Regions from separate parts of the Mesorhizobium sp. CAU 1732 genome, predicted to be linked through region 1. Evidence: riboswitches for the same ligand, from Rfam matches in the RefSeq annotation. Region 1 holds a riboswitch; the other holds the start of a gene.
What was found. A riboswitch is a leader RNA that binds a small molecule or an ion and turns the genes downstream of it on or off. The one in region 1 is predicted to bind S-adenosylmethionine.

Region 1 (11,864 bases):
GCGCTCACAGCTTTCCGGATTTTGGCGCATGATCCCCGGCCTCGACCGGCTCGGCCAGAAGCTGCTCTTCGCGTTCGATCCCGAAACGGCGCATGGCATGTCGATCGCCGCGCTCAAGACGGGGATCCCGGTGTGCCGGACGGCACCCGCCGACCCACGCCTCGCCGTCACGGTCGCAGGGCTGGCATTTCCGAACCCGCTGGGAATGGCCGCCGGCTACGACAAGAACGGCGAGGTGCCCGACGCGCTTCTGGGCCTCGGCTTTGGCTTTGCCGAAGTCGGTACGGTCACGCCACTCCCGCAGCCGGGCAACCCCAAGCCACGTATTTTCCGCCTGACGGAAGATGGCGCTGTGATCAACCGCCTCGGCTTCAACAATGAAGGGCACGAGCGCTGCCTGACCCGCATGCAGTCGCGTTCCGGAAAAGCAGGGATCGTGGGCGTCAACATCGGCGCGAACAAGGACAGCGCGGACCGCATCGCCGACTATCGCCTCGGCGTCGAGCGCTTTGCCGCGATTGCCTCGTATCTGACCGTGAACGTGTCGTCGCCGAACACGCCGGGCCTGCGCAACCTGCAAAGCCGAGAAAGCCTGGGCGAGTTGCTTTCTGCGGTCGCGACGGCGCGCGATGCGCAACACGCCGGCGAAGGCAGGCGTACGCCGATCTTCCTGAAGATCGCGCCCGATCTTACCGAACCGGAGCTCGATGACATCGCTGCCGAAGTTCTCGACAAGCGCATCGAGGGCTTGATCGTGTCCAACACCACCCTGTCGCGTGACGGGCTCGCAAGCGCGAATGCGCGCGAGGCCGGCGGAGTTTCGGGTGGACCGCTGTTTGCCCGATCGACGGCCGTACTCGCCCGGATGCGGCGGCGGGTCGGGCCGGATATCGCGATCATCGGCGTCGGGGGGGTCGATTCCGCCGACACGGCTGCTAACAAGATCCGCGCCGGCGCTGACCTCGTCCAGCTCTACACCGGCATGATCTACGCGGGCCCCGCTCTGCCCGGCCGCATCGTTCGTGGCCTTTCCGAACTGGTGAAGCGCGAAAGCCTGAACTCGATATCCGAATTGCGCGACACCGCACTGGCCAAGTGGGAATCGGTGGCCATCTGAAAGTCCGAGATGCAGCTTCCGATCGTCCACCACCCCGACTACGACGCGCGCTTCCCATCGGACCATCGGTTTCCGATGAGCAAATATGCACGGCTGTTCGAAGTGCTTCGGGAGCGCGGGCTGGCGGACAATCTCCATGTCCCGGACCTGCCCAGCGCGGCCATGATCGGCAGGGCGCACGATGACGATTATGTCGCCCAGGTCATCGCCTGCACGGTTCCGAAAGCGATAGAGCGGGAGATCGGCTTTCCGGTTGACGAGCGTGTTTCACGGCGCGCGCAGCTCGCCACCGCAGGAACGATGCTTGCTGCCAGACTGGCCCTGTCGCACGGCATCGCCTGCAACACGGCCGGCGGGAGCCATCACGCCCGGCGGACGCAAGGTGCCGGCTTCTGCACCTTCAACGACGTCGCCGTAGCCAGCGCGAACCTTCTTGCGGACGGCACCGTGTCACGCATTCTCGTGGTCGATCTCGATGTCCATCAGGGCGACGGAACGGCGGAAATCCTCCAGGGAGAAGCTCGCGCCTTCACGTTCTCGATGCATGCGGAGAAGAACTATCCCGTCCGAAAGGCGCAATCCGATCTCGACATCGGCTTGCCGGATGGCGTTGAAGACGACGACTATGTCACCCGCCTGAACGACCTATTGCCCGAGTTGGAGCGATATGCCCGGCCTGAGCTTGTCTTCTACAATGCGGGCGTCGATCCTCACGCCGACGACAAGCTCGGCCGCCTGTCGCTTACGAAAGACGGGCTTCGGCGCCGGGACGAGGCCGTAGTCTCCTATTTCCACACGCGTGGCATCCCGTTGTGCGGCGTGATCGGGGGCGGCTATTCAAAAGACATCGACGCGCTCGCAGACAGGCATGCCATCCTGTTCGAGGCGGCGATCGCCTTCATCTAACGCCTGTAACTCAGAATCCTGAGGATGATGAAAGCCGGGATGACGATCGCCGCGCCGAGGAGCAAGTAGCCCCAGAAGCGATAGAGCGCATCAAAGCCGAGGTTCCAGATGCCAACGAAGAAGTCCTGAACACCGTAATAGACGTCCCATGGCGACCAGCCGAACGTCGCCATCACGATGCCAACCAGAAACGACACCACGATCAGCTTGACGACAACGCGCAGCGGGCTGTCGCCGAGGAACCGGTTGATCGCGGACATTCGAATTCTCCTGCCGGCTCATCCGACGCACCGCAGATACGCGCGGAGCGTGGCGTCTTCAAGATCGGGACCGCGCAGAATGCAACATGCGGCCTGTGCCGGACATGGCTCGGGCGCGACAGCAAATGCCATCGCGCCCGCAACCATGACTGGAGGTCTAATCCTTAAGCAGGATTACATGGAGCCAACCATGTCGCAGATGTCGGACATGCCATTGGCAGCCTCGGCGTTCGTGCTGGCGGTCGGGTTGTCGTCGGTTGTTTCAGCAGTCGCGACATCACCCGTCTTTGTTTCGGTCTGCGGACCAGCAGCCATGGCGTCGCAATCCGTCTTCACCTGAGTCTGCTGCTCGGTGGTGAGGTTGGCCCAGTTTGCCGTCATCTCTTCCTGCGAACGCAGGGTCCCGGCTTCCATGTCGCTGTAGAAAGCATCGCCGATTGGGCCCTGCCAGCCGGCAGGCGTCTCGACGTTGACTTCACCTGTCGTGGAATTCACGGTCTGGGCAAACGCGGCGCTACCCATTCCAAGCGAAAGTGCGAGTGCAACAATGAGCTTCGTTTTCATGGAAAATCTCCTTTTGAAATCTGCCTTGCATTGGCAAGTGCTGTACTAATCGTCGCCAGCGCAAAGTGTTCCATTGGCTTTGGCACTCATCCTGATCACAAAACAATGATAGCAAATCTGCCTTGCCGGGACGGCATGGCGCGCTGACGCGACTTCGGAGCATGAAAATCCATAATTCGCTTTGAAAAGCGTACGCAGGCGCGCGTTAAAAGCGCGACGGGCAGTCATTGAATCCGACGTAATCTGGGTTGACGCTGGAGCGGGTGAAGGGAATCGAACCCTCGTCGTAAGCTTGGGAAGCTTCTGCTCTGCCATTGAGCTACACCCGCAGCGTCGGCATTAGTCAGCCATCAGGGGCCGCGCGTCAAGCTGGATAAATTCCCGCCTCCACCTTCGAGCTCGCTTGACGCGACGCGCTGCTACCGGCAGGTGTTGACCACCGAATCCACCCCGGAACCAAGCTGTGGCCGCACTTAAATCGCTCATTGAATCCCGCCGTTTCGAGGCAGTCATCACCGTGCTCATCGTGATGAACGCGATCACGCTTGGGTTGGAGACGTCGAGCACCATAATGACGCGCTATGGTGCGCTCCTGACGGCCCTCGACCGGGCGATCCTCTCCGTCTTCGTGCTCGAACTCGTTGCACGCGTTCTCGTTTATCGGTCGACGTTCTTTCGCGACCCGTGGCGTGTGTTCGATTTCTTCGTCGTCGCGGTCGCGCTCATTCCTGCGACCGGCAGCCTCTCGGTTCTGCGTGCGCTGCGTATCCTGCGCATTCTCAGGCTGATCAGCATCGTACCGTCGCTGCGGCGCGTCGTCAGCGGCCTTGTGGCCGCACTGCCGGGCATGGGATCGATCGTGCTTCTGCTCTCGCTGGTCTTCTATGTCTTCGCCGTGATGGCGACCAAGCTGTTCGGTACGACGTTCCCGGAGACGTTCGGCACGCTCGGCAGTTCAGCCTATACGCTTTTCGAAATCATGACGATGGACAGTTGGTCGACCGGCACGGTGCGGCCCATGCTCGACGTCCACCCCTATGCGTGGCTCTTCTTCCTGCCCTTCATCGTGCTGACGTCCTTTGCCGTTCTGAACCTCTTCATCGGCATCATCGTGTCGGCGATGCAGGAGCAGCACGATGCCGACGAAAGCGCCGAGCGCGCGGATATACGCGACGACCAGGAGGCCATCCTGTCGGAGATCAGGGCGCTGCGGGAAGAGGTTCGGTCGCTGAAAGGGAACGCGCTTTAAGCGTCAGGCGCGCGGAAATGCTTGGAAAGCTTCAGGCCCTGCGCCTGATAGTTCGATTTCAGATCCAGCCCGTAGAGCTTGTCGGGGCGTCCCAGCATGTGCTCGTAGACGAGCCGGCCGACGATCTGGCCGTGCTCCAGGATGAACGGCACCTCGTGGCTTCGCACCTCCAGAACGGCGCGGCTTCCGGTGCCACCTGCCGACGTGTGCCCGAAGCCCGGATCGAAGAAACCGGCATAGTGGACGCGAAACTCGCCGACGAGCGGGTCGAACGGCGTCATCTCTGCTGCGAAGTCCGGCGGCACGTGGACCGCCTCGCGTGAGACGAGGATGTAGAACTCGTCCGGGTCGAGGATCAGCTCGCCCTTGCCGCGCGCGTGCAGCGGCTCCCAGAAATCGTGGAGATCGTGCGCGCCGCGCTTGTCGACATCGACGACCGCGGTGTGATGCTTGCCGCGGTAGCCGATGAGGCCATCTGCGTTGCCGTTCAGGTCGATCGACAGGGCTATCCCGCCGCCGGAAATATTGGGGTTTTCCGCAGCCACCAAGGTGGAGCGCTCGTGCACGCCGTGCAGTTCGGGTTCAGTCAGGAGTGCGTTGCCCTTCCGGAACCGTATCTGCGACAGCCGCGAACCGGCACGCACGACGATCGGAAAGGTGCGTGGGCTGACTTCGATCCACAGTGGCCCTTGATAGCCGGCAGGGATCTTGTCGAACTCCTGCGTGCGATCGGCCATGACGCGCGTGAAGATGTCGAGACGACCGGTCGAACTCTTCGGGTTTGCCGAGGCGGAGACGTCGTCAGGCAGCGCGAGCGTTTCCTGAAGCGGCACGATGTAGACGCATCCCGTCTCCAGCACCGCGCCTGCGGAGAGGTCGATTTCATGCAGCTTGAGCCGGTCGAGCTTGTCAGCGACCGTGTTGGCAGGGCCGGGCAAGAAGCTCGCGCGGACACGATACGCCGTCTTCCCCAGCCTCAGGTCGAGGCTTGCGGGCTGAATCTGGTCGTCATCGAGCGCGCCAGTGGACACCAGCGCTTTGGCCTCGAAGAGACCCGCAATATCGCGATCGGGTAATATGCCTGTCGCGCGCAAAATCGCTTCCCGCCTTTGCATTGACGCATATCGTTCTCCCAAAACCGGTTCCCACTTTTGGGCGATATGCTCGAAATGCCGGCGAGGTTTAATGAGCGCGGCGATTGACGCAAGGCGGGTGTGAGAATATAGCACCTTTATCCCGTGGTGATTTGGCCGGTCGGCTTGCAGCCACGTTAAACAAGTCGCTAAAGGGCCGTGGTGAAAACCGGCATGCGACTTTCGCGGCCGGTTTTTTTTGTTTTTGAGGCATGACCATGACGAACGAGACGACCCGGAACTGGAAGCCCGCGACCGCGATGGTTCATGGCGGCACGCTCAGGTCACAGTTTGGCGAGACGTCGGAGGCCATGTATCTGACGCAGGGCTTCGTCTACGAGACGGCGGAGGCCGCCGAAGCCCGCTTCAAGGGAGAGACGCAGGGCTTCATCTATTCGCGCTACGCGAACCCCACCGTCGACATGTTCGAAAAGCGCATGTGTGCGCTCGAAGGCGCCGAAGATGCTCGCGCCACCGCATCGGGCATGGCAGCGGTTTCGGCCGCTCTCCTTTGCAGCGTCAAGGCCGGCGACCACGTCATCGCCGCACGCGCCTTGTTCGGATCCTGCCGCTGGGTGGTCGAGACCCTCATGCCTAAATACGGAATCGAGACCACGCTCGTGGACGGCACGAAGATGGAGGAGTGGGAAAAGGCCGTTCGCCCGAACACCAAGCTCTTCTTCCTCGAAAGCCCGACAAATCCGACGCTCGAGGTCATCGACATCGCGGCGGTTGCGAAAATCGCGAATTCGATCGGCGCGCGCGTCGTGGTGGACAACGTGTTCGCGACGCCGTTGCAGCAAAAGCCACTGGAACTCGGCGCGCATGTCGTCGTCTATTCGGCCACCAAGCACATCGACGGCCAGGGCCGGTGTCTGGGCGGCGTGATCCTCTCGGACAAGAAGTGGATCGACGAGAATTTGCACGACTATTTCCGCCACACGGGTCCGTCGCTCTCGCCGTTCAACGCGTGGACGCTCCTCAAGGGCCTGGAGACCCTGCCGATCCGCGTGAAGCAGCAGACTGAGAGCGCAGGGCGCATCGCGGGACATCTGGCGTGCCATCCAGCGGTCGGACGCGTCATCTATCCCGGCCGCAACGACCACCCGCAGGCCGACATCATCGCGCGCCAGATGACGGGCGGATCGACCCTGATCTGCTTCGAGCTCAAGGGCGGCAAGAACGCCGCGTTCCGGTTCTCCAACGAATTGGAGATCGTGAAGATCTCGAACAATCTGGGCGACGCGAAGTCCCTGATCACGCATCCCGCCACGACCACCCACAAGAACCTGTCGGACGATGCGCGTGCCGAACTCGGCATCGACGGCGGGACGCTGCGCATCTCGATCGGACTGGAAGATGCGGACGACCTGATCGGCGACATCGACCGCGCGCTCGAAAAGGCCTGAGGTCTCAGCCGAACATCCGGGCAGCGAGCACGATACGCGACAGGGCTGTGTAGAAGCATAGGGCTGCGAACACATACGCCAGCGCCGGGAACCACGCGGGCACAAGGCAGAACGCGACGAAGAAGACTATCGTCTCCGTCGCTTCAGCCAGCCCTGTCGTGAAGAACAGCGATTTCTGTCCCCTCGCCCCGGTTTCCAGTCCGCGCTTCTCGGCCATTACCGCATAGGCGAGGAAGCTCGATCCGTTGACGTAGAACGAGAAGACGAGCACGGCGCCCGCGACCGCATTGGCGGACGGGTCGGCTATCACGAACCCGATCGGGATCGCTCCGTAGAAGACGAAGTCGAGGACGATGTCGAGATAACCGCCGAGGTCCGTCTTGCCATCGATCCTGGCGACGGCTCCGTCGAGCCCGTCGCCCAGCCGGCTGACCAGGAGCAAAGCCAAGCCCACAAGATACTGTTCGAAGGCAATCGCCGCGGCGGCGGCGAGGCCGATCGCGCAGGCACTGAGGGTGATGGTGTTCGCGCCGATGCGGGCACGCGATAGTCGGACCGCAATCCGATCCAGCGTCGGATCGAGGCGTTTCCTCGCCCAGCCGTCAAACATGGTGCCTCCAGAGACCGTGCCAGTTGCTATAGAACCGTATCGTTCGGATTGCACCCTGCCCTGCCGCTGGGTCAGTCACATTTGCGACATGCAACTTGACCGATCGCGGTTACACCACACACTGTCGGCGCAAGATGACGTCCGCGCCTTCGCGCGACGGCGACCGAACGCAGAGCAATTCACATGTATCGCACGACGACGCGCAGTATCGAGGTTGAGGTGGAGCCGTTCTACCTGGCCGACCGCTCCGAACCGGAGGAGAGCCGCTTTGTTTGGGGCTATCGCGTCACGATCGCGAACAATTCGCATGAGCCCGTCCAGCTCGTGTCGCGCTACTGGCGCATCACGGACGGGCTGGGGCGCGTCGAAGAGGTGCGCGGGCCGGGCGTCGTCGGGGAACAGCCGGAGCTTCAGCCGGGCGACAGCTACCAATACACGTCGGGATGCCCGCTCCGGACGCCCTCCGGCTTGATGGTGGGGGTCTATACGATGCGGGATTCCGACGGCGCGTTTTTCGACGTCGATATTCCGGCATTCTCGCTCGACCTGCCCGATCAGGCCCGCTCGGTCAACTGAGCAGCCGCAGGGCTGGTCAGGAGCGCTTCCGTGAAGCAGGCGCTCGACGCCGCGAGCCGGGAGCCGGCAACAATGTGGGACGATCAAAGAGCTGGTTTTCTTCCGCCACCCGGTAGGCGACCCATGCGCCAAGCGCCATAAGCAACAGTCTCATCATCGAACTCCATGGTTTGTCCCTGCTGCAACACGGCTGGAACGCGATGGTTCCCGGCGAGTTTATGTGGGACCTATCTCAGGAGGGACAGATGGCCGACAGACAACCCATTTCGACAGCCCCGCGCAACGGCAGCAAGGTCACCGTCTACTGGACGGACGCCGATGGACAGGAGAATGAGTCCATCGCCCAGTTTCGCTCGCTCGACCGGCTTCGCGCGGGCGGCGGAGAATGGGAGGAAGCGGATGCCGGCTGGTGGGTTTATGTCGACGGCGATACGCAGAAGCGTGTCGAGCCGACAGGCTGTGCGTCCGAAACGCAGGAGGATGAGGACTAATTGTCCTCGTCGGACATGGTATCGGCCTCGGGAAACAGTTCCGGGTCCATCAATGCGCGACCGAAGCGATAGAGGATATCGGCAGCGAGTTCGCGTCGCTCGCCGAGAAGGCGGTTATACGCCTTTCCAGCCGTGAAATTCATGCGGCGGTGGGCGTCTGGATTGAGTTCATGAATTGCCTGCGCCAGACAGATCGCGATCTCGCAGACCGCCTGGGCCGTTTCTTCGCGCATCTCGGCGCGTGTCGGAATACTGTCCGGCATGCAATCGGCTCTTTACCCTGCCCCAATGCGCCATTGTGCACGGGATGCATTGACTATTCATTAAGCGTGTCGCGTCAGGGCAATCATCACGGTTATCATGCCCCCTCCGCGTGGGAGGGGATCCGAACGGTCAGCGTTCGAACATCTGCCCGCAGCCGTCTCCATCCCAGTCCTGACAGGCCATACGAGCGTTTTCGGGCCGCATGGTCTGGTCCTTGTGCTCGACGAGTGCTGAAAAGCCCCATCCGAAACTGGCGGCGACGAGCGCTATGACGATGAGCTTGATTGTCATCTTGATCCGTTCATTCGAGGCCCGCCGCCCAAGCCTTCCGCGATCCTTGCAGCATCGCGTTCACAAAGCCCTTACTCCGTCATTAACCATCACCGTATACGCTGCTGGTGATTATGTTCAATCCTTGGCGGTGCAAGACAGAATCGCTTTTGCATCCTCTCCAAGCGTAGCATCAAAAAGCTGCGCCTCGTCACCCTTCGTCCACCATACATATTGCCCACCCGCATATCTCGCGCCGGAAGCGGCAATTACGTTGGACGCCACGACAGCTTCGCCGCCTATTTCAAAGGTGACCAGCGAGACAGTTCCCGCGTTGATGTACGTTACCCCCAGATCGCGACCATCACAATTATAGGTGACATCAGTCTGTTCGAGAGGGGCATCGCCGGGCACGGTGATTGTGAGCTCGACGGCGAATGCGCCAGACAGCCCGGTTATCAAAAAGGCAATGGATAGCAGCCAGGCGCGCATGCGCATTCTCCCGTCGCTTTGGTTACAAGCCAAGCTTGCGACGGGAGCACGTTGGGATCAAGGCCGCGACGGATTATTCGGAAGGGCCGAACCCGGCCGGGTCGAACGTGTAGTGCTTCGAGCAGAACTCGCATGACACGCCGATCGAGCCATCCTCGGTGCTCTCGGCGATCTCCTCGGCCGTAAAGCTCTCCAGAACCGACCTGATCTTCTCGCGCGAGCAGGAGCAATCGTCGAGAACCTCGCGGCCCTCGAAGACGCGCACGCCGCGCTCGTGGAACAGGCGATAGAGAAGCCGTTCCGAACCGACGGTCGGGTCGAGCAGTTCGTCCGCCTCGACGGTGCCGAGCAGAGCCTGCACCTCGGTCCAGGAATCGTCAGTCGGATCGGGCGCGTCACCGTCATCACCGTCGCCGCCCGGAAGATCGGGCAGGCGCAACCGATCGGGAGCCTGAGGCAGGAACTGCGCAAGCAATCCGCCGGCGCGCCAATGGGTCTCGGCGCCAGCGGGACCGCGCACGACCTGGCGCGCGACCGACAGCCGCACTTCCGTTGGAATCTGCTCGGACTGGCGGAAATAGGTCCGTGCCGCGTCCTCCAGTGACGTGCCGTCAAGCTGCACGATGCCCTGATAACGCTGCATGTATGTGCCCTGGTCGATGGTCAGCGCCAGCACGCCGGCGCCCAGAAGATCTGTCGGGGATGCGCGGCCTTCATCGACCGCCGCCTGGAGACGTTCGGGATCGAACCGCGCGTAGGCGCGCAGGGAATGCGGTGTGGAGAAATCCGCGACGAGCATATCGACCGGTCCGTCGGACCGCGTCTGGAGGATGAACTTGCCTTCGAATTTCAGCGACGTTCCAAGGAGCACCGTGAGCGCCATTGCCTCTGCCAGAAGCTGGGCAACGGGCTCGGGATAGTCATGGCGCGCGAGGATCGCGTCCAGGACCGGGCCCAGTTGAACGATGCGGCCGCGCGCATCGAGCGCGGAGACCTCGAAGGGAACGACGTGATCGTCGCCGGCGAAGCCGAATTCGCCGAGTTGTCTTTCCGTATCAGCCACTTGGCAATTCCTGTCATGGCGCATCTGCGATGCTTCGACAGCATCGCGAACGCAGGCGCAAAATCAATCCGTGCGCGAGGTTTCGGGGTGAACGCGGTAGATAGTGCCGCGACCCGCCCGCATCAAGCGCCGAAACACCACGCGATGACGGCCTTCTGCGCATGCAGGCGGTTCTCCGCCTCGTCGAAGACGACCGAGTTGGGACCGTCGATGACCGCGTCGGTGACCTCTTCGCCGCGATGCGCAGGCAGGCAATGCATGAAGAGCGCGTCCGGCTTCGCGCGCGCCATCAGATCCTCGTTGACCTGATAGGGCGTGAAAACGTTATGGCCGCGCGCGCGATGCTCCTGCCCCATCGAAACCCAGGTGTCGGTGACGATGCAGTCCGCATCCGCCACAGCGTCTTCGGCCGATCGCATGATGGCGACGCGGCCGCCATTCTTGCCCGACCAATCGATGAATTCCTGTGCCGGCTCGCTGCCTTCCGGCACGGCGATGTTGAGCCTGAAATCGAAGCGCGCCGACGCTTCCATCAGCGAATGCAGCACGTTGTTGCCGTCGCCCGTCCAGGCGAAGAGCTTGTCCTTCACCGGCCCGCGATGCTCCTCGTAGGTCATCACGTCGGCCATGATCTGGCAGGGATGCGTGTCGTCGGTCAGCCCGTTGATGACGGGGACGGTGGCATGCTGCGTCAGCTCGACCAGTCGGTCATGCGACGTCGTGCGGATCATGATGGCGTCGACGTAGCGTGACAGGACCTTGGCGGTATCCGCGATCGTCTCGGAGCGGCCGAGCTGCATTTCGGTGCCCGTGAGCATGATCGTCTCGCCGCCGAGCTGGCGCATGCCGACATCGAAGGAGACACGGGTGCGGGTCGAGGGTTTCTCGAAGATCATCGCCAGAACCTTGCCGTCGAGCGGACGTTCCCGCGCGCCGGAGTTCAGGCGGTGCTTGCGCGCCCGCGCGTCATCGAGGATCGTACGCAGTTCAGCGGCCGAAACCTTGGACAGATCGGTAAAATGCCGGAACGGAGCCTTCATGATGCACTTCCCTTGCCGTTCGACTGGCTGAGTGTGGCGGCCGCGGCCCTGATGCGCTCAACGCCTTCGCGGATTTCCTCTTCGCTGACCGTCAGAGGCGGCAGAAGGCGGACGACGTTGTCGCCTGCGGGAACGGCCAGGAAATGTTGGTCGCGCAGCGCTGCGTTGACGGCCGTGTTCGGCACCTTGCACTTGAGGCCCAGCATCAGCCCCGTGCCGCGCACTTCCTCGAAGATCTCCGGAAATTCGTCGACGACGGAGGCCAGAGCCTGCTTTGCAGCCAACGCCTTGTCGCTCACCGACTGAAGGAAGCCATCTTCGAGCACGACGTCGAGCACGGCGTTGCCCACAGCCATGGCGAGCGGGTTTCCGCCAAAGGTGGTGCCATGCACGCCGGGCGTCATCCCCATCGCCGCATGG
Region 2 (11,864 bases), on a different contig from region 1:
ATGCGTGGGTGACGCCACCCGCCTATACGGCGAAGCCTCCCATGTTCCTGAACGCCCAAGTAGGGGACGAAGCGCCCGTCTTCCGCGTGCCCGCAGGCAGCGCGATCGCGGTTCGGGTGACGGGCGGCGCGGGCGACGAAGCGCTCTCGTTTCTCGACGCACACACTGGCGAGGCGGCTGCGGTCGCGGTAGCCGACGCCGCCGCGCCAGGCGCGACGCCGCAGCCACAGCGCACGCAGGCGCCGCTTGCACGGCAGTTTGCCGGCACGCTCGATGCGGACGGCATGTTGACGCTGCAATCGGGCGACAGCGAACTGCAGCGCTGGGCTTTCAACGTCATACCCGACACCCCGCCCGTGATCCGATTCGCGGGCGAGCCGAAGCGCGCGGTCAACGGCGCGCTCGAACTCACCTACGAAGTCGAGGATGACTACGGCGCATCCTCGGGGCAGGCCGTCATCGTGCAGGCGGACGAACCCGCCTCGGACGCACATCCGCTCTACGAAGCGCCGGAGATGCAACTGACGCTGCCACGCCGCAATGGCCGCGACATTGCCGCGCGCACCGTGCGCGATCTGTCGGAGCACCCATGGGCCGGCGCGCGCGTGGATTTGACGTTGAAGGCGGTCGATGGAGCGGAGCAGGAAGCGTCGAGCGAGACCAAGACGATCATCCTGCCTGAACGCCCCTTCGCCAACCCGCTGGCCAAGGCGCTGGTCGAGCAGCGACGCATCCTCGCACTCGATGCGAACCGCAAGCCGCACGTGCTCAACCTCATGGATGCGGTGACGCTTCGGCCTGAAGACACGTTCGACAACATGTCCCACTATCTGGGCATCATGTCGGCCCGCAGCCGCCTTGCGATGGCTGAAAGCGACGATCAGCTTCGCGAAGTCGCCGACTATCTCTGGGAAATGGCGCTGCAGATCGAGGACGGCGCGCTGTCGGACGCCGAGCGGCGGCTGCAACAGGCTCAGGAAGCGCTCAAGCAGGCGCTGGAGAACGGCGCGAGCGACGAGGAAATCGACGAACTGATGGCCGAGCTGCGCGAGGCAATGCGCGACTTCCTGCGCGAATTCGCGGAACGCGCCCAGCAGAACCCCGAGATGGCGATGCCCATGCCCCAGAACGGGCAGGAGCTGAGCCAGAGCGACCTCGAACGCATGATGGACCAGATCGAGGACCTCGCGAAGTCAGGGTCCCGCGATGAGGCTCAGGAGCTTCTGTCGCAGCTTCAGGACATGATGAACAATCTGCAGGCCGGTCGCCAGCCGCAACAGGGTCAGGGCCAGCAGCAGAGCGAAATGCGCCAGCAGATGGACCAGCTCGGCGAACTGATGCGCCGCCAGCAGCAGATGATGAACGAGACTTTCCGCCTCGACCAGATGCAGCGCGGGGAGCGTCAGCCCGGCCAGCAGGGCGAACAAGGAGAGCAGGGCCAGCAAGGTCAACAGGGGCAACAAGGTCAGGACGGGCAGCCGATGACGCCCGAGGAGTTTGCCGAGGCCCTGCGACAGTTGCAGGAGGGCCAGGGGCAGCTCCAGCAGGATTTGCAGGCGCTCACCGAAGCGCTCGAAGGCATGGGCCTTGAGCCCGGCGAAGGTTTTGGCGATGCGGGCGAAGCCATGGGCCGCGCCGAGGGCTCACTTGGCGAGGGACAGGGCGAGCGCGCGGTCGGCGAGCAGGGACAGGCGCTGGAAGCGCTTCGCCGCGGCGCTCAGGACATGATGCAGCAGATGCAGCAAGCCCAGCAGGGCGAGGAAGGCGGCAGCGAACAGGGCGGACGCCAGCAGAGTTCGGATCGCGATCCGCTCGGCCGCCCGCGCGCCACGACCGGTCCGGATTTCGGTAATTCCGTCGATGTTCCCGACGAGATCGACGTGCAGCGCGCGCGCCAGATTCTGGAAGAAATCCGCCGCCGGCTCGGCAATTCGCTGAGCCCGCAACTGGAGCGCGACTATCTGGAGCGGCTGCTGGAAATGCGGTGAGGCCTCGGGCCCGCCGCGTAGCCGACCCTACCGCACCGACGGCAGGGGCCGCAGCACGCTGAGAAGCGCACCGTAGGGTGCGAGCATCAGCAGCCCGATCACGATCTTCACCGTGAAATCGCCGAGCGCAAGCGACACCCACAGCGGGACGTCCGCGCCGAAGAACGGCACCGCGAAGCCGAGCGACCCGTCTTCCAGCCCGAACCCGGTATCCAGGAAGGCGAAGCGGGCGGCAAAGGCGAGCGAGAAGAAGATGATCGTGTCGATGATCGAGCCAAGCACCGACGAAATCAGCGGCGCCTGCCACCAGACCCTGTGACGCAGCCGGTCGAACACATAGACGTCGAGAAGCTGGGCGACGAGAAAGGCGGAGCCAGACGCGATCGCGATGCGCGGCGACGCCAGCCAGATCGACAACACGACCGCGATGGCAAAGCCGACATAGACCACCTTGCGGGCGGCCGCGGGGCCATAGCGCCTGTTGGTCAGGTCCGTGACGAGGAAGGCCACCGGATAGGTGAACGCACCCCAGGTCAGAAGATCCTGCAGGCCAAAATGCTGGAACGGGAACTGGACGAGGAAATTGGAGGCTGCGACGACCGCTGCCATTGCGGCCACGAAGGGCCAGACCGAGACTTGCCGGGTCATTTTTTTATCCTGGGTAATGGAACCAGTCGGCGGGCGAATGCCCGCCGCAAGATCGAAAGTCGAGAGTGCTGGCCTTAGGCGGCCTGCTGCTCCGCGAGCTTCTTGGTGATCTGCTTCTTGAGCAGGCGCGCGCGCTGCGACAGGTCATCGGTGCCTGCCTTGACGAGGAACGCGTCGAGACCGCCGCGATGCTCGACCGTGCGAAGCGCATTGGCCGAAATGCGCAGACGCACGTTCTGGCCGAGCGCCTCGGAGATCAGCGTCACGTCGCAAAGATTCGGCAGGAAGCGGCGCCGGGTCTTGTTGTTGGCGTGGCTTACATTGTTGCCGGTCATCACGGCCTTGCCGGTCAGTTCACAAGCGCGGGACATGTCATGCACCTTCGTTACGTTACAGGGCCATACCGAACTACCGCACCATGTGATACGGCGCGCGGGTAGTTTCAGGCGGCCTTCTGGAAAAAGTTGCCGTTCCATAGTGGCATTTGGCGCGGCGGTCAAGCGCAAGCTGCCATCTGAACTGCGCGCCGGCCGCCTCTCCACACCTCATAGAATGGGCGCATTCGCCGGGCAACACCCATCGAGAGGGATATTGCGCACAGCCACAGGGAGCAACCTATGTCGCACTCATGGTCGGGTCTCGCCATCCTTGCCGCTCTCGTCCTGCCGGTATCCGAGGCTGCGGCGAAGCAGGAATCCTATCGCGCCGATTATTCCGTGACGCTGCTCGGCCTGCCGGTCGCCAGGGCGAGCTTCGACAGCACGTTTTCCGGGGATCGCTTCAGCATCAACGGCTCGCTGGCGAGTTCGGGCATCGCGCGGCTGTTCGAACGGACAGACGGAACGACAAGCGCCAGGGGGTCGGTCACCAAGGACGGCGTAAGGCCGCAATCCTTCGTTGCGGACTACACATCCGGCAAGAAGAAGGCGCGCACGACCATCGCATTTTCAGGCGACCGGATCACCAAGGTCGAGAATACCCCGACGCCCAGACGCGGTGGCGACTGGATCCCCGTTCCCGGCGATCAATTGAAGGCGGCACTCGATCCGCTTTCCTCCACGCTGATACGCACGACCGATCCATCCAAGGTCTGCAACCGCACCATCCGGGTTTTCGACGGCGAGATGCGGGCGGACCTCAAGTTGACGCACCGCGAGACCGGAGCGATACGTGGCTTCACCGGGGAAGGCGTCACGTGCGACGCGCGTTTCGTGCCTGTCGCCGGTTATCGCAGGGGACGCAGCCAGATCGAGTTCCTGAAGAACCGGAGCCGGATCCAGATCGCCTTCATGCGCCTCGGCGAAACCGGTTTCTACACGCCGGTCGATGCGTCCATCGGCACGCAGGTCGGCACGTTGCGCATCAGGCTGAGCAGCCTCCAGCCGCGCTGACGGAACCTGCGGCTGCTGGCCGATCACAGCCGGCAACCAGCGTAGCGCCTCTTGCGACATCTCCGCCGTGCCGCTAACCCTGCCCCGGAGATTTCCTGGAGTGACGACGAATATGGCGCGTGCAACGCTGATCGGCTTTTCGGCTGTGGTTATGTGGGCGTTGCTGGCGTTGCTCACCGCGCGCTCTGGCGCGGTCCCGCCGTTCCTGTTGTCCGCGCTGACATTTGCGATCGGCACGGCCGTCGGGCTGGCGATGCGCGTGGTCGCCAAACCCGCGCCGCACCCGCCCATACCGCCGATCGTGTGGCTCGTCGGCATCGGCGGGCTGTTCGGCTATCATTTCTTCTACTTCACCGCGCTGCGCAACGCGCCTGCGGTCGAGGCAAGCCTCATTGCCTATCTCTGGCCGCTGCTCATCGTCGTCGGTTCGGCGCTCCTGCCCGGCGAGCAATTGCGGTGGCATCATGTGGCCGGCGCATGCCTGGGCCTGCTCGGGGCGTTCCTCATCGTCACCAATGGCGGCAATCTCACCTTCGATGGCGAATACGTCTTCGGTTATGCGATGGCAGGCATTTGCGCGCTCCTGTGGACGGCCTATTCGCTCCTGTCACGTCGTTTCCCGGCCGTTCCGACGAGCGTGGTCACATGGTTCTGCGCCGCAACCGCGGCGCTGTCCCTGATCTGCCATCTGCTGCTCGAAGAAACCGTCTGGCCAGCAGGGGCCGGCGAATGGCTCGCCGTCGCGGGCCTGGGCCTGATGCCGGTGGGCGCTGCCTTCTACGCGTGGGACCACGGGGTGAAGCACGGCAACATCCAGGTTCTGGGCGCATCGAGCTATGCCGCCCCGCTTCTGTCCACGCTTGTGCTGATCGTGGCCGGTGCCGCAGCGGCCAGCACGAACATCCTGCTTGCCTGCGCCCTGATCACCGCCGGCGCGGTGCTCGCCGCGAAATCGATGCTGTTCGGCGGCACGACCGGCAAGGCGGGCCAGTGATGCCTTTCGCGGGCGGCATCGAAGATCTCTCCAACGGCACGCTGATATTCTCGGCGATATCGGCGTTTTTCTATCTTGCCGCGTTGAGGCAGCCGCCATCATGGCGGCGCACCGTGGCCAAGACCGCAGCGACGGGCCTGCTGGCCGTGCTTGCCGTCATGGAAGGCGGACCATGGCTGTTGGTGGCGGCGCTCGCCCTGAGTGCCGCAGGTGACGCGTTCCTGTCGCAGGACGGCGAGCCGGCATTCCTGAGCGGATTGGGTAGCTTCCTGCTCGCTCACGTCGCCTATGTCGCGCTGTTCGTGATGACAGGCGCGGGCATCGAAATCCTGACCGCGCAGACATGGCGGATTCCGTTGCCGGTGATCGTTCTCATCGCCTCGGTTCCACTCATTTTGAGGCTCATTCCGGCCGTCGGCGATGCGCTGCGCATACCGGTTGCGGTCTACGTTGCAGCGATTCTCGCCATGATGATCGCGTCAGCCATGGTGCCCGCCCCGATCATCATGATCGGCGCCGCGCTGTTCGTCGCGTCCGATGCGATCCTTGCGAGCGAGCGCTTCCTGCTCGGCGCATCGTCATGGCATCGCATCTGGACCGGGCCGGCGGTGTGGGTGCTCTACTATCTCGCCCAACTGGCAATCACGCTGGGCTTCCTGATCTGACAGGCGGCGTCCAGTCCGGTGGAGCAAGCTCGAACGCGGAAAACGAAAAGCCCGGCGCGACGGTACAGCCGACAAGCGTCCAGTCGCCAGTTGTCTCGGCGGCCTGCCAGACATTGGCAGGCACCACGCCCTGCGGCCGCTGGCCGGCGCCAAGATCGATCCCCAGGCGAATAAGATCGGTCTCCGCATCACCCTCCCGCCACAGGCTGAGATCGAGCGGCGCTCCGGCATGGAAGTGCCAGATCTCCGTCGCGTCCTTCACCCGGTGCCAGTGCGAGCAATCGCCCTTCTCCAGCAGGAAATAGATCGCCGTCGAGTGGCCGCGCTCGCCGCCCTCGGCGTCGCGGAACATCTCGACATACCAGCCGCCCTCGGGATGACGCTGCATGCCAAGCGCGGCGATGATCTCCGCAGCCGTCACGCCAGATCCTTGCGCTTGCGGATTTCCGCGAACACCTCTGCGTCGGTCGCGCGCTCCATGCCGAGATTGCGGCGAATCGCCGGGTCATGCGCACGCAGGAACGGGTTGGTTGCGAGCTCGACGCCGATCGTCGTGGGCAGTGTCGGCTTGTCATCCGCACGCAGAGCCTCGATCTCCTTTGCACGCTTCGTCAGCGCAGAGTTGGTCGGGTCGATCGTCACCGCGAAGCGGGCATTGGACAGCGTATATTCGTGGCCGCAATAGACCGTCGTCGCCGCCGGCAACGCCGCGAGCTTGGCGAGCGACGCATGCATCATTGCCGGCGTTCCCTCGAACAGCCGCCCGCATCCGAGTGCAAAAAGCGTATCGGCCGCGAACAGGACGCCAGATTTCGGCAAATAGTAGGATACGTGGCCCGCCGTGTGCCCCGGCGTCTCGATAACACGCACCTCCTCGTCTCCGAGCTGGAACGAATCGCCCTCGGAGACCTGCCGGTCGATGCCGGGAATCTTCGACGCCTCCGCCTTCGGGCCAATGATCGTCAGCCCGAAGCGTTCCTTCAGCGCCAGATTGGCCTCGACATGGTCGCCATGGTGATGCGTCGTCAGGATCATCGTTGGTTGCCACCCGGTGCGCTGGATCGCCTCGAGAATCGGGCGTTCCTCGGGTGCGTCGATGATCGCGGTAGCGCCGGTCGCCTTGTCGTGCACCAGAACCCCGAAATTGTCGCTGCGGCACAGGAATTGTTCGATCTCGACGGCCATGTCTGTCTCCTTGATGTTCATTGGACGATAGAACAATGGCCGCGTCGCCGAAACCGGATTTCCTGGAAGACGGCTTTCTTGAGTTCGACGCCGCCTGTCGATACGGTCGCGCCATGCTGTCGGACATCATCGATCTGCGGTCGTTCTATTCGTGCACGCTTGGCCGGCTGGCGGAGCGTTCGATCACGATGGCGTTGTCTTCAGTGTGGGCGACGCTGCCCAACGAGCGCCTCGTCGGGTTGGGCTACACGCTGCCCTGGCTGGAACGGTTCGGCACGGACGCCGAGCGCGTCTTCGCCTTCATGCCCGCCATGCAGGGCGCGGTGAACTGGCCGCCCGCCGGACCTTCCGCGACCGCACTCGTCTTCGACGAGGAACTGCCGCTGTTCGATTCGTCCATCGACCGCATCCTTATGGTTCATGCCCTCGAACACACGGAGAACCCACGCGAGACGCTGATGGAAATCTGGCGCGTGCTTGCGCCGGGCGGACGTCTCGTCGTCGTCGTGCCGAACCGGCGCGGCATGTGGGCGCGATTCGAGCATACGCCCTTCGGCAATGGCCGCCCATTCTCGCGCGGGCAGCTCAACGCGCTCCTGCGCGACACGAACTTCACGCCGGGTTCATGGGCGGACGCGCTTCACTTCCCGCCCTCGAAACGGCGCTGGATGATGCGGCTGCACGCACTTTTCGAGCGCGCCGGCAGACGGTTCTGGCCGATATTCGCGGGCGTGATCGTGGTCGAGGCGCAGAAGCGGCTCTACCAGGGCATCCCGGTAGCGGCCCGGTCGTCACGGCGGGTGTTCGTGCCGGTCATGAGCCCGCAAGGTGCGACCCGCGCCATGCGAAACGCCGAGACCGGCGGCTCCTGACCGCATGGCTGTCCGCCCGATCGTTCGCTATCCTGACCCCGCGCTGCGAAACCCATGCGCAGCCGTCGATACGTTCGACGGCGACCTCCGCGCGCTCGCCGACGATCTGCTCGACACCATGCGCGCGGCACCCGGCGTCGGCATCACCGCAGCTCATATCGGCGTTCTCAAGCGCGTAACGGTGATCGAACTGTCGCGGGAGGATGGCGTGCGCGTCTATGTGAATCCGATCATCGAAAACGCGTCGGACGAGACGGCCCGCCACACCGAAGGCAGCGTTTCGATGCCGGGTGTGACCGACGAGATCGAACGCCCTGCCCGCATCCGTGTCCGCTACCAATCGCTGACCGGCGAGCACGTCACGGAGGATGCCGACGGCTTCCTCGCAACGTGCATCCAGCACGAAATCGACCAGCTCGACGGTATCTTCTGGCTCCAGCGCCTCTCGCGCCTGAAACGCGACCGCGCGATCAAGCGCTGGGAGAAGATGCTGCGCGCGCCGGGCTGATCGCTTCAACCCGGCCAAGCCCTACAATTCGTACGTGGTCGTCTGGTAGACCTGATTGATCCAGTTGCCGAACAGCAGATGCGCGTGCGAGCGCCAGCGATTGAGCGGCGGGCGGCTCGGGTCGTCGTCGGGATAATAGCCGTGCGGCACGTCGATCAGTGTGCCGAGCGCGATGTCGCGGTCGTACTCTTCCTTGAGCGACGTCGAATCGTACTCGATATGATTGAACATATAGAGCCGGTTGCCGGTCTTCTCCGCCAGCATGCAGGGGCCGGTCTCCTCCGATTCCATCAGCAGTTCCAGGCCCTGGCCGGACGGAATATCGCTGCTGCGAACCTCGGTCCACCGCGAGACGGGTATGGCGAAATCGTCGGAGAACCCGGTGAGATAGGGCGACGCGGGCGCATTGTTGCCATGGCGGAAAACGCCGAACGCCTTTTGCTCCAGCGTGTATTTCGGAATGCGGTGGAAGTGCCAGGCAGCGGCCATCGCCCCCCAGCAGATGAAGAACGACGAATGCACGTTGGTCTTCGTCCAGTCGAGGATGCGCGTCAGTTCCTCCCAGTAGGTGACGTCCTCGAAAGCCAAAAGTTCGATCGGCGCGCCGGTGACGATGAAGCCGTCGAACTTGCGCGATTTGACCTCATCCCACGTCTGATAGAAGGAGATCAGGTGATCCTCGGACGTGTTCTTGGCCTTGTGGTTGCCGATGCGCACCAATGTAAGCTCGACCTGCAGCGGCGTGGCACCGATCAGCCGGGCAAACTGCGCCTCGGTCCTGATCTTGTTCGGCATGAGGTTGAGCAGACCGATCTGCAACGGCCGGATATCCTGCCGCAGCGCGGTCTGTTCGTCCATCACGGACACGCCCTCGCGCACCAGGATGTCGCGGGCGGGAAGCTGGTCGGGGATCTTGATGGGCACTGCAAACACTCCAAAACAAAAAGACCGGCGGCGAAATCGCGGCCGGTCCAACGGACTTGTTGCAATCGGCCCTTTAGCAAGTTGTTTTACGTGGCTGCAAGCCGACCGGCCAAATCACCACGGATCAGGCCTGCTTTTAGGACGCCGTGGACTTTGCGTCAACGCCAAACCTTGGTAGAGCAGGCCGCCTTTCAAAGCTGGATCGCCCACAATGACCATCAAGTCTCGCCCTCAGCCCCGCCCCGGCGTCATGGACATCGACGCCTACGTGCCCGGCAAGAGTCATGCGCCGGAGGGTGTCGCGAAGGTCCACAAGCTGTCGGCCAACGAGAATCCGCTCGGGCCCTCGCCAAAGGCGGTGGAAGCCGCGCGCGCGGTGGCCTCGAACCTCCAGCTCTACCCGGACGGGGCTGCAACGCGGCTGCGCGAGGCGATCGCCGCCAGGCACGGGCTCAACGTCGCAAACATCATGATCTTCAACGGCTCCGACGAAGCGCTGGCGCTGCTGGCGCGCGCCTATGTCGGCGAGGGCGACGAGGGCATCTACAGCGCGCACGGTTTCCTGGCCTACCCGATCTATATCCGCTCCGTTGGCGCCACACCGGTCCCCGCCAAGGAGACCGACGAGCGCAGCGACGTGGATTCGATCCTCGCCGCCGTGACCGAACGCACGCGAATCGTCTACCTCACCAATCCCAACAACCCGACCGGCACCTATCTGCCGTTCGAGGAAATCCGCCGCCTGCATGCCGGCCTGCCGAAAAGCGTGCTGCTGGTGATCGACGCCGCCTATGCTGAGTTCGTGCGCCGCAACGACTACGAGGCCGGTGTCGAACTGGTCGCCGGGAACGAAAACGTCGTCATGACCCGCACCTTCTCCAAGGCTTATGGGCTCGGCGGCGCACGGATCGGCTGGATTTATGCGCCGTCGCACGTCATCGAGGCGCTGGAGCGCGTGCGCGATCCGTTCAACGTCAACGCCGTCGCCATCGAGGCGGGCGTCGCGGCCTTGCACGACCGTGACCACGTCGAGCGCTCCGTCGGCCACAACGAACAGTGGCTGCGCTGGACGAGCGAGGAACTGGAGAAGCTTGGACTGCGGGTGACCCCCAGCGTGACCAACTTCATCCTGATCCATTTTCCCGAAGACGAGCGATATTCGGCGGCGAAGGCGGACGAGTATCTCGCCGCGCGCGGCTATCTCCTGCGCCGTGTTTCCGCCTACGGCTTCCCCAACGCCCTGCGCATGAGCATCGGCACCGAGGAAGCCAATCGTGGCGTTATCGCCGCTCTGACCGAATTTCTGAAAGCCTGACCCCATGCCCGAAACCATGTTCGACAGGATCGCCCTCATCGGCATCGGCCTCATTGGCTCGTCGATCGCCCGCGTGATCCGCCGCGAAGGCCTTGCGGGCGAGATCGTCATCTCGACCCGCAGCACCGCGACGCTCGAGCGCGCCCGCGAGCTTGGCCTCGGCGACGCTTACGAATCCGATCCCGCAAAAGCGGCGCAGGATGCCGATCTCGTGATCGTCTCGGTTCCCGTCGGATCGTCCGGCGATGTTGCCGCCGCCATTGCATCGTCGCTCAAGCCGGGCGCGATCCTCACCGATGTCGGCTCGACCAAGGCGTCCGTCATCGCACAGATGCAGCCGCATATCCCTGAAGGCGTGCACTTCATCCCCGGTCATCCGCTGGCCGGCACGGAAAAGTCCGGTCCGGATGCGGGCTTCGCGGACCTCTTCGAAAACCGCTGGTGCATCCTGACGCCAGTGGATGGCACCGACCCCGAAGCCATCGAGCGCCTCTCGGCTTTCTGGCGCGCCTGCGGCTCCAACATCGACACGATGGACCCGCAGCACCACGACATGGTGCTCGCGATCGTCTCGCATCTGCCGCACATCATCGCCTACAACATCGTCGGCACGGCCGACGATCTGGAGACGGTCACGAAGTCGGAAGTCATCAAATACTCGGCGTCCGGCTTCCGCGATTTCACGCGCCTCGCCGCCTCCGATCCGACCATGTGGCGCGATGTCTGCCTGCACAACAAGGACGCGATCCTCGAAATGCTGGCGCGTTTCTCCGAGGATCTGGCGTCGCTTCAGCGCGCGGTGCGCTGGGGCGACGGCGACAAGCTGTTCGACCTGTTTTCGCGCACACGCACCATCAGGCGCTCGATCATCGACGCGGGACAGGAAGTCGATTCACCGGATTTCGGGCGTCAGGTCGCCGCGCACCCCGAGAAGCGCTGAGCGTTTCAGAGCGGCGGGATCGATCCAAGCGAGAGAAAGCCGAGGCTGATCTCGCCCTTGGAGATGCGAAGCGGCAGGGTCGGCGCGGTGCCCATGGCGGACATTGCCGAAAACCCCATGCCGATCTCGCGGCGCGCGTCGGGAATAAGGTCGGCCAGCACGCGCCCGATCGCCTGCGGATTGCGCAACGTCACTTCGAGATCGGCATCGATCAGGCCGTCTTCATCGATCGACACAGGCCCCGTGACGGTAGCGCCGGTCTGCTCGTCGAGATTCAGGCTGATCGTCCTGATGGTCCCGGACGTGCCACGCAGGCTCGCAAGGCTGGAGGCCGCCAGACGCACGCCATCGGCAATGGATACATCGACCACGCCATCGAGCGGCGGAATGGGTATGGTTGCCCCTTCCAACTGTTCGCCGAGCTGCAGATCGGT

Region 2: linked by a shared signal. The riboswitch ahead of metA (homoserine O-succinyltransferase) and the one ahead of AAFN55_RS05455 (O-succinylhomoserine sulfhydrylase) in region 1 are both predicted to bind S-adenosylmethionine.

The regions. Positions count from the first base shown of each region.
Region 1 is NZ_JBDQQR010000001.1:1,101,279-1,113,142, reverse strand. Features, by position in the region: gene AAFN55_RS05495 (DUF952 domain-containing protein) at 1-32, shown strand, start outside; gene AAFN55_RS05490 (quinone-dependent dihydroorotate dehydrogenase) at 32-1,117, shown strand; gene AAFN55_RS05485 (histone deacetylase) at 1,127-2,023, shown strand; gene AAFN55_RS05480 (DUF6460 domain-containing protein) at 2,020-2,283, opposite strand; gene AAFN55_RS05475 (hypothetical protein) at 2,458-2,847, opposite strand; tRNA gene AAFN55_RS05470 (tRNA-Gly) at 3,103-3,176, opposite strand; gene AAFN55_RS05465 (ion transporter) at 3,311-4,096, shown strand; gene AAFN55_RS05460 (2'-deoxycytidine 5'-triphosphate deaminase) at 4,093-5,193, opposite strand; SAM riboswitch at 5,325-5,402, shown strand; gene AAFN55_RS05455 (O-succinylhomoserine sulfhydrylase) at 5,448-6,638, shown strand; gene AAFN55_RS05450 (CDP-alcohol phosphatidyltransferase family protein) at 6,643-7,248, opposite strand; gene apaG (Co2+/Mg2+ efflux protein ApaG) at 7,432-7,824, shown strand; gene AAFN55_RS05440 (hypothetical protein) at 8,070-8,315, shown strand; gene AAFN55_RS05435 (hypothetical protein) at 8,312-8,578, opposite strand; gene AAFN55_RS05430 (hypothetical protein) at 8,709-8,870, opposite strand; gene AAFN55_RS05425 (MliC family protein) at 8,988-9,341, opposite strand; gene AAFN55_RS05420 (Hsp33 family molecular chaperone) at 9,415-10,428, opposite strand; gene argF (ornithine carbamoyltransferase) at 10,527-11,444, opposite strand; gene AAFN55_RS05410 (aspartate aminotransferase family protein) at 11,441-11,864, opposite strand, start outside.
Region 2 is NZ_JBDQQR010000002.1:166,226-178,089, forward strand. Features, by position in the region: gene AAFN55_RS18435 (TIGR02302 family protein) at 1-1,988, shown strand, start outside; gene AAFN55_RS18440 (queuosine precursor transporter) at 2,016-2,636, opposite strand; gene rpmB (50S ribosomal protein L28) at 2,711-3,007, opposite strand; gene AAFN55_RS18450 (DUF3108 domain-containing protein) at 3,254-4,027, shown strand; gene AAFN55_RS18455 (EamA family transporter) at 4,140-5,021, shown strand; gene AAFN55_RS18460 (lysoplasmalogenase) at 5,021-5,686, shown strand; gene AAFN55_RS18465 (cupin domain-containing protein) at 5,664-6,107, opposite strand; gene gloB (hydroxyacylglutathione hydrolase) at 6,104-6,871, opposite strand; gene AAFN55_RS18475 (methyltransferase domain-containing protein) at 6,985-7,743, shown strand; gene AAFN55_RS18480 (peptide deformylase) at 7,748-8,251, shown strand; gene metA (homoserine O-succinyltransferase) at 8,273-9,175, opposite strand; SAM riboswitch at 9,229-9,306, opposite strand; gene hisC (histidinol-phosphate transaminase) at 9,387-10,490, shown strand; gene AAFN55_RS18495 (prephenate/arogenate dehydrogenase family protein) at 10,495-11,430, shown strand; gene AAFN55_RS18500 (DUF2125 domain-containing protein) at 11,436-11,864, opposite strand, start outside.